One region of the Streptomyces sp. NBC_00029 genome, then DNA from elsewhere that is predicted to be linked to it. Evidence: riboswitches for the same ligand, from Rfam matches in the RefSeq annotation. Region 1 holds a riboswitch; the other holds the start of a gene.

Region 1 (3,636 bases):
GCGAACATCGCGGCGGCGTTGGCCTGCGCACCGGAGTGCGGCTGGACGTTCGCGGCCTCGGCGCCGAACAGCGCCTTGATGCGGTCGATCGCGATCTGCTCGACCACGTCGACGTGCTCGCAGCCACCGTAATAACGGCGGCCCGGGTAGCCCTCGGCGTACTTGTTGGTCAGGACCGAACCCTGGGCCTCCATGACGGCGACCGGAGCGAAGTTCTCCGACGCGATCATTTCCAGGGTGGACTGCTGGCGTGCGAGCTCGGCGTCGACAGCGGCGGCGACGTCCGGGTCGAGCTCGTGGAGAGGGGTGTTCAGTACAGACATCAGGGTCCCCTGGGGTCAGTTACCGGCGGTGAGCTTGGTGTACTCCTCGAAGGAGAGCGTGTCCTTCGGCTCCTCCGAGAGACGCACCTTGAAGAGCCAGCCGCCCTCGAACGGGGCGGTGTTCACGAGCGCCGGGTCTTCCACGACGTCCTGGTTGGCCTCGACGATCTCACCGGAGACGGGGGAGTAGAGGTCGCTGACCGACTTAGTCGACTCCAGCTCGCCACAGGTGTCGCCCTCGGTCACGGTCTCGCCGGCCTCGGGGAGCTGGGCGTAGACGACGTCACCGAGCGCGTTGGCCGCGAACTCCGTGATGCCGACCGTCGCGACGCCGTCCACGGCGTCCGACAGCCACTCGTGCTCCTTGGTGTAACGCAGCTTCTCGGGGTTGCTCATGACCTGATTCTCCTGGATGCGGGGGAGTGGATACGAACTGCGGTCTTGGGTACTGAGACGGCGCCGTACGGGTTTCCGTACGGCGGACGTGGTGCGTGGGGCTACTTCTGCCGCTTGTAGAACGGCAGCGCCACGACCTCGTACGGCTCATGCGTACCGCGAATGTCGATGCCGACGCCGGAGGTACCGGGCGCGGCGTGCGCCGCGTCCACGTACGCCATCGCGATCGGCTTGCCCAGCGTCGGGGACGGGGCGCCGGAGGTGACCTCACCGATGACCTGGCCGTCGGCGACGACCGGGAACCCGGCGCGCGGAACGCGGCGCCCCTCGGCGATCAGACCGACCAGCTTGCGCGGCGCCTTGGTGGCGGCGCGCTCGGCGGCGGCCTCCAGGGCGGCGCGGCCGACGAAGTCCCCCTCCTTCTCGAACTTCACGACCCGGCCCAGACCCGCGTCGAACGGGGTGAGGGAGGTCGTCAGCTCGTGCCCGTACAGCGGCATGCCCGCTTCCAGGCGCAGGGTGTCGCGGCAGGACAGGCCGGCCGGCACCAGGCCGACGCCCTCGCCCGCCTTGGTCAGCGCCTGCCACAGCTCCACGGCGTGTTCGGGGGCGACGAACAGCTCGAAGCCGTCCTCGCCGGTGTAGCCCGTACGCGCGATCAGCGCGGGCACGCCCGCGACGGTGCCCGGCAGGCCGGCGTAGTACTTCAGGCCGTCCAGGTCGGCGTCGGTCAGGGACGCCAGGATGCCGGGGGACTCCGGACCCTGCACCGCGAGCAGCGCGTACGCGTCACGGTCGTCGCGGACCTCGGTGTCGAAGCCGGCGGCGCGCTCGGTCAGGGCGTCCAGGACGACCTGGGCGTTGGAGGCGTTGGCGACGACCATGTACTCGGTCTCGCCGAGGCGGTAGACGATCAGGTCGTCGACGATCCCGCCGTCCTCCTGACAGATGTGCGTGTAGCGGGCGCGGCCGACGCCGACGGTGGAGATGTTGCCGACCAGCGCGTAGTCCAGGGCCTTGACGGCCTCCGGGCCGGTGAGCGTGATCTCGCCCATGTGGGACAGGTCGAAGAGACCGGCCCTGGTGCGTACGGCGTTGTGCTCGTCGCGCTCGCTGGCGTACCGCAGCGGCATGTCCCAGCCCGCGAAGTCGGTCATGGTCGCACCGAGAGAACGGTGCAACGCATCGAGGGCGGTCAGGCGGGGGGCAGTGCTCATGGGTGTGGCTCCCGGGTCCCAGGGCATCGACATGACATGACGAGGACGTTCCTCCCCATCTGTCATCGGAACCTGAGAGGTTCGCCGAGAGTTCCACCGATCAGCAGATCGCCGGATTTCATCGACTTGCACCTTGGGTGGAGCTGCGCAGCAGCTCGCTTTTCAGATCTGCCTCATCCACGCGGTACGGGGCCTGAGAGATTCAAGGGAGGTTCTTGCTCCTTCGGCGCCCGCGCACGGCCTTGCGGCGTGCCGGGACTCTCCCGCGCGGATTCAAGCGGCCTGTATGCAGTTGGTCCAGATGGCGCACATCATTGCACGCCATGCCCGAGATCGGGCGGCGGGGTCCGAAAGTTCGTACGGCCCTCCGAAGGGGCCGACCGGAACCGGCCCCGCCGGATTACCGTCTCTTTACACTCAGTGGGCAAGGGTCCTGGTGACCCGATTCGGGGGAGGCGAACACTGTGCGGAGATTCGGAGTGGTGACGACGACGGGAACCGTGGACGCGGTGCCGGCGCAGCGCGGCGCGCGCGAGCGCAGGAGGGCGGCCGACGCGGGCCTCGGCCTCGTCCGTGACCTGCGCGGACCGGCCGTACGCGCCCCGCAGTCGCTCGGCTTCGCGGCCGGGGACATCGTCGTGGTGTCCGGCCTGCCCGGTGGCGGCAAGAGCACCCTGATCAAGCGGGCGGCCGCCGAGGGCGGGGCGGTCGACTCCCAGGACACCCGTGAGCGCTGGGAGCAGCGGATGCCCGCGGCACTCCCGTACGCCGTGTACCGGCCGCTGGTGCGCGCCGCGCACTACTGGGGGCTGTGGCAGATCCTGCGCTCCGGGGCCTCCGTGGTCGTCCACGACTGCGGCACGCAGAGCTGGGTACGGGGCCTGCTCGCGGCCGCCGCCCGTCGCCGAGGCCGGGCGCTGCACCTGCTGCTGCTGGACAGCAGCCCCGAGGAGGCGCTCTCCGGACAGGCCGCGCGCGGCCGCCGGGTCTCCGTGTACGCCTTCGCGCGCCACCGCGGCGCGGTGACCCGGCTGCTCCGCGAGGCCGAAGCGGGCCGGCCGCCCGCGGGCTGCGCCTCGGCGACCCTGCTGGACCGCCGCTCGGCCGCCGCCGTGACCGGGATCCACTTCCACGGCTGAGCCCCGGCGGACGGCACGTGGCCGGGCCCGATAGCCTCGGCACGACACGCGCGGGATTCCAGACAGGGGCAGGGGCAGATGCAGGGCAGCGGCTGGCCGGGAAATGAGCTGGAGCAGGTGCTCGGGGCGGCGCTGGGGCAGCCGGACGCCGGGGGGCGGATCCTGGAGGTCCTCGGGCGCAGCCGGGTCTGGGTGCCGCTGCCGGGCGGCAGCGGCCGGGCGACGGCCGGCCTCGACCTGCCCACCATGGACATCGGCGGGGCGGCGTACGTGCCCGTCTACAGCTCCGAGGCCCAGTTCCTCGCCTGCGTCGGCCCCGGCATGGACTTCGCGGTGGCTCCCGCCGTCGAGTTCGCCCGCGGCCTGCCCCCGCAGCTCGGCATCGCCCTGAACCCCGAGGGGGCCGTCGGGGTACCGCTCCCGCCGCCCGCCGTCGCGGAGCTGTGCCGTGCGGGCCGCGGCCCGCTCGACGGCCCTGCCACCGGCGGCCGCGTCCGGCTCTACGAGCCCGACTGGCAGGAGGACCCGGTGGACTTCCTGGCCGCCGCCACGGAGGAGTTC
Region 2 (3,636 bases), 4.1 Mb from region 1:
GGTCGGCGTCCACCTGGAAGAGGTTGACCCCGCCCTCGCGGGCGGCGGCGACGACCTCGGCCGCACGGCCCGGGACGCGGGCGGTGATCGTGTCGAAGTAGGAGCCGTGCACGATCTCGACCCCGCCGGCCGTCAGACCGGCGGCGAGCAGGGTGGCGTAGCGGTGGGTGCGGCTCGCGATCGTCCGCAGGCCGTCCGGGCCGTGGTAGACGGCGTACATGCCGGCCATGACGGCGAGCAGCACCTGCGCGGTACAGATGTTGCTGGTGGCCTTCTCGCGGCGGATGTGCTGCTCACGGGTCTGCAGCGCCAGGCGGTAGGCCTTGTTGCCGTCCGCGTCCACGGAGACGCCGACGAGGCGGCCGGGGAGCGAGCGGGCGTGCTTGTCCTGGACGGCCATGAAGCCGGCGTGCGGTCCGCCGAAGCCCATGGGGACACCGAAGCGCTGGGTGGTGCCGACGGCGATGTCCGCGCCCAGCGCGCCCGGGGAGGTCAGCAGGGTCAGCGCGAGCAGGTCCGCGGCGACGGCGACGATCGCGCCGAGCTCGTGCGCCTGGTCGATGACCGGCTTGATGTCCCGCACGGCACCGGAGGCACCCGGGTACTGGACCAGGACGCCGTAGATGCCGCGCTCGGCGACCTCGGCCGGGATACCGGCGGACAGGTCGGCGACGACGACCTCGATGCCGATCGGCTCGGCGCGGGTCTCGATGACGGCGATGGTCTGCGGCAGCGCGTCGGCGTCCACCAGGAAGATGTTGCCCTTGGCCTTGCCCACGCGGCGGGCCAGCGTCATGGCCTCGGCGGCCGCGGTGCCCTCGTCGAGCAGCGAGGCACCGGAGGTCGGCAGCCCGGTCAGGTCGGCGACGACCGTCTGGAAGTTCAGGAGCGCCTCGAGGCGGCCCTGGGAGATCTCCGGCTGGTACGGCGTGTACGCCGTGTACCAGGCCGGGTTCTCCATGACGTTGCGCAGGATCACCGGCGGCGTGAAGGTCCCGTAGTAGCCGAGGCCGATCATCGGGGAGAGGACCTGGTTGCGGTCGGCGAGCGAGCGCAGCTCGGCCAGCACCTCGGCCTCGGTCCGCGCGTCGGGCAGGTTGAGGCCCTCGGCGGTCTTGATCACATCCGGCACCGCGGCGGCGGTCAGTTCGTCCAGGGAGCCGTAGCCCACCTGGGCGAGCATCTTCGCCTGCGCCTCGGCATCCGGGCCGATGTGGCGCTGCTCGAAGGGGATGCCTCGCTCCAGCTGGGAGAGCGGAATGCGGTTGGCGGTCATTACGGAGGCCTCCTGGTCGTATGACCTGCGAGGGCACCACGGCGCGGGCACCCGGACGGCCTCCCCCTCTGTCATCTGCACCTGAGAGTTTCACCGGAGTCACGGGGGTCTCCCGAGAGATCCGGCTTTCACCGTCGGTGAGGTGTGGGACCGGCACTGCTCACCCGGTACCCGCTCCTGCTTTCCAGAGTGGCCTCGTCCGTGCGGTACGTATGCCTGAGAGATTCCGGGGAGGATTTGCTCCTTCGGCGCCTCCGTCTCGTTCACTCGGAGGACTCTCCCGCACAGGGTCGACAGCCGTTCACCAGCGTACCAGCGAGGTTCAGGACCCTCCCCGAGTGGCCTCCGCTGCAGATATGCACTTCTGTAGTCATTACGGAGCAGTTGCGACCTTTTGGAGGGACCGTGCAGACCGACATCGATCCGCGCAGCCTGATCGGCCGCAAGGCGTTCGACCGCAACGGCACCAAGATCGGCACCATCGACGAGGTCTACCTCGACGATGCCACGGGCGTCCCGGAATGGGCCGCGGTCCGGACGGGGCTCTTCAGCCGCGATGCCTTCGTCCCGCTGGAGCCGAGCGAGATGGTGGGCGAAACCCTCCGGGTGCCCTTCGAACGCGCCCTCATCCGCGACGCCCCGGACTTCGGTGTCGGACGCCACCTCTCGCCCGAACAGGAGCTGCAGCTCTACCACCACTACGGCCTGGACACGACCCTGCCGTCGGACTTCCACCACGACTTCGGCCACCTGGCGGGCGACGAGAGCTAGGCGACCGGTAGGTCCTGTCGCCAAAGTCCCGCTTGGCCCGCGGCGCCCGACCGGCGCTCCTTCGACGACAGGACCTAGGGGGTGCCCTCGGGCGGACCGCTCCGGTCACCGGCCCCCACCAGTGGCAGCGGGTCGGACGGCTCCAGCTCGGGGTCGTCCACCCGGAAGGTCCGCACCCGGCCGGGCTCCGATCCGGGCCGCTCGAACCGTACGGTCACCCGCCCGACCCCGCTGCCCTGCACCCACCCGGGCCCGTACACGGCGTGCCGGACGTCGCTCCCGGCCGTCCAGCGCCGCTCGGGGGACGGCTCCGGCTCCCCGGGCGGCTGCGTGGCCTCAGGGGCCCCAGACGCTTCAGGGGCCCCTTCTGCCTCCCCCTCGGCCGTCACCGCGTCCCCGTCCGGCTCAGCGGCGAGCGACTGCGCGAACAGGTCCTCCTGCGTGTAGTCCGCCAGGCCGGTCACCCCCACCCCCAGCAGTCGCACCCCGCCGGTGGTGTCCACGCCCTCCAGCAGCCGCGCCGCGGCCTCCCGCACCACCCCCGGATCGTCCGTGGGCCCGCGCAGCGTCTCGGACCGCGTCAGCGTGGAGAAGTCGTACCGCCTCACCTTGAGCACGATCGTGCGCCCCGAGTGCCCCGAACCCCGCAGCCGCTGCACGCACCGGTCGGCGAGCCGCTGCACCTCGCCGCGGATCCGCACCCGGTCGTGCAGGTCCACGTCGAAGGTGTCCTCGACCGACACGGACTTCGCATCCCGCTCCGCGACCACCGGCCGGTCGTCCAGCCCGAGGGCCATCCGGTACAGCCCGGCCCCCGCCGAGCGGCCGACCATGCGGACCAGCTCGTCCTCCCCGGCCTCCGCCAGCTCCCCCACCGTGGTGATCCCGGCCCGGCGCAGGTGCTCGCCCGTGGCCGGTCCCACCCCGGGCAGGGTCCGTACCGACATCGGGGCGAGCAGCTCGCGCTCCGTCCCCGGCTCGATCAGCAGCAGCCCGGCCGGCTTGGCCTCCTCGGACGCCACCTTGGCCAGCATCTTCGACCCCGCCAGCCCCACCGACCCGCTGAGGCTCGTGGCGGCCCGGATGTCGGCCCGCAGCCGCTCCCCCGTCTCCCGTGCGCTCTGCGAGTCGAAGGCGACCCCACCCGCCTCCAGGTCCACGAAGGCCTCGTCCAGGCTCAGCGGCTCCACCAGCGGCGAGAGCTCCCGCAGCATGGCCATCACCACGTCGCTGACCTGCCGGTAGAGGCTGAAGCGGGGGATGAGATACGCGCCGTTCGGGCAGAGCCGTCTCGCCTGCCCCATCGGCATCGCGGAGTGCACCCCGAACCGCCGGGCCTCGTACGAGGCGGTGGCGACGACCCCGCGCGGTCCGAGCCCGCCGACGATGACGGCCCTCCCGCGCAGGCTCGGCTTCGACGCCTGCTCCACGGAGGCGTAGAAGGCGTCCATGTCCAGATGCAGGATGGTCGGCGCGGCTCTCACAGCCCGATGCTGCCCTACGCCACTGACAACGCCCGGGCTCCGGTCAGACGGCCCGGTTGCGGCGGGCGGCCAGCTCGTCCGTCGGGTTGTGCCTCACCAGCGTCT

What was found. A riboswitch is a leader RNA that binds a small molecule or an ion and turns the genes downstream of it on or off. The one in region 1 is predicted to bind glycine.
Region 2: it holds a riboswitch for glycine, as region 1 does, so the genes downstream of both, gcvP (aminomethyl-transferring glycine dehydrogenase) here and gcvT (glycine cleavage system aminomethyltransferase GcvT) in region 1, are expected to answer to the same signal.

What each region holds. Positions count from the first base shown of each region.
Region 1 is NZ_CP108292.1:6,159,005-6,162,640, forward strand. It holds gene glyA (serine hydroxymethyltransferase) at 1-323, opposite strand, end outside; gene gcvH (glycine cleavage system protein GcvH) at 339-719, opposite strand; gene gcvT (glycine cleavage system aminomethyltransferase GcvT) at 821-1,936, opposite strand; glycine riboswitch at 2,109-2,212, opposite strand; gene OG753_RS28940 (AAA family ATPase) at 2,419-3,075, shown strand; gene OG753_RS28945 (enhanced serine sensitivity protein SseB) at 3,154-3,636, shown strand, end outside.
Region 2 is NZ_CP108292.1:2,026,715-2,030,350, forward strand. It holds gene gcvP (aminomethyl-transferring glycine dehydrogenase) at 1-1,276, opposite strand, end outside; glycine riboswitch at 1,471-1,569, opposite strand; gene OG753_RS09800 (PRC-barrel domain-containing protein) at 1,682-2,047, shown strand; gene OG753_RS09805 (DNA polymerase IV) at 2,122-3,531, opposite strand; gene OG753_RS09810 (MerR family transcriptional regulator) at 3,575-3,636, opposite strand, start outside.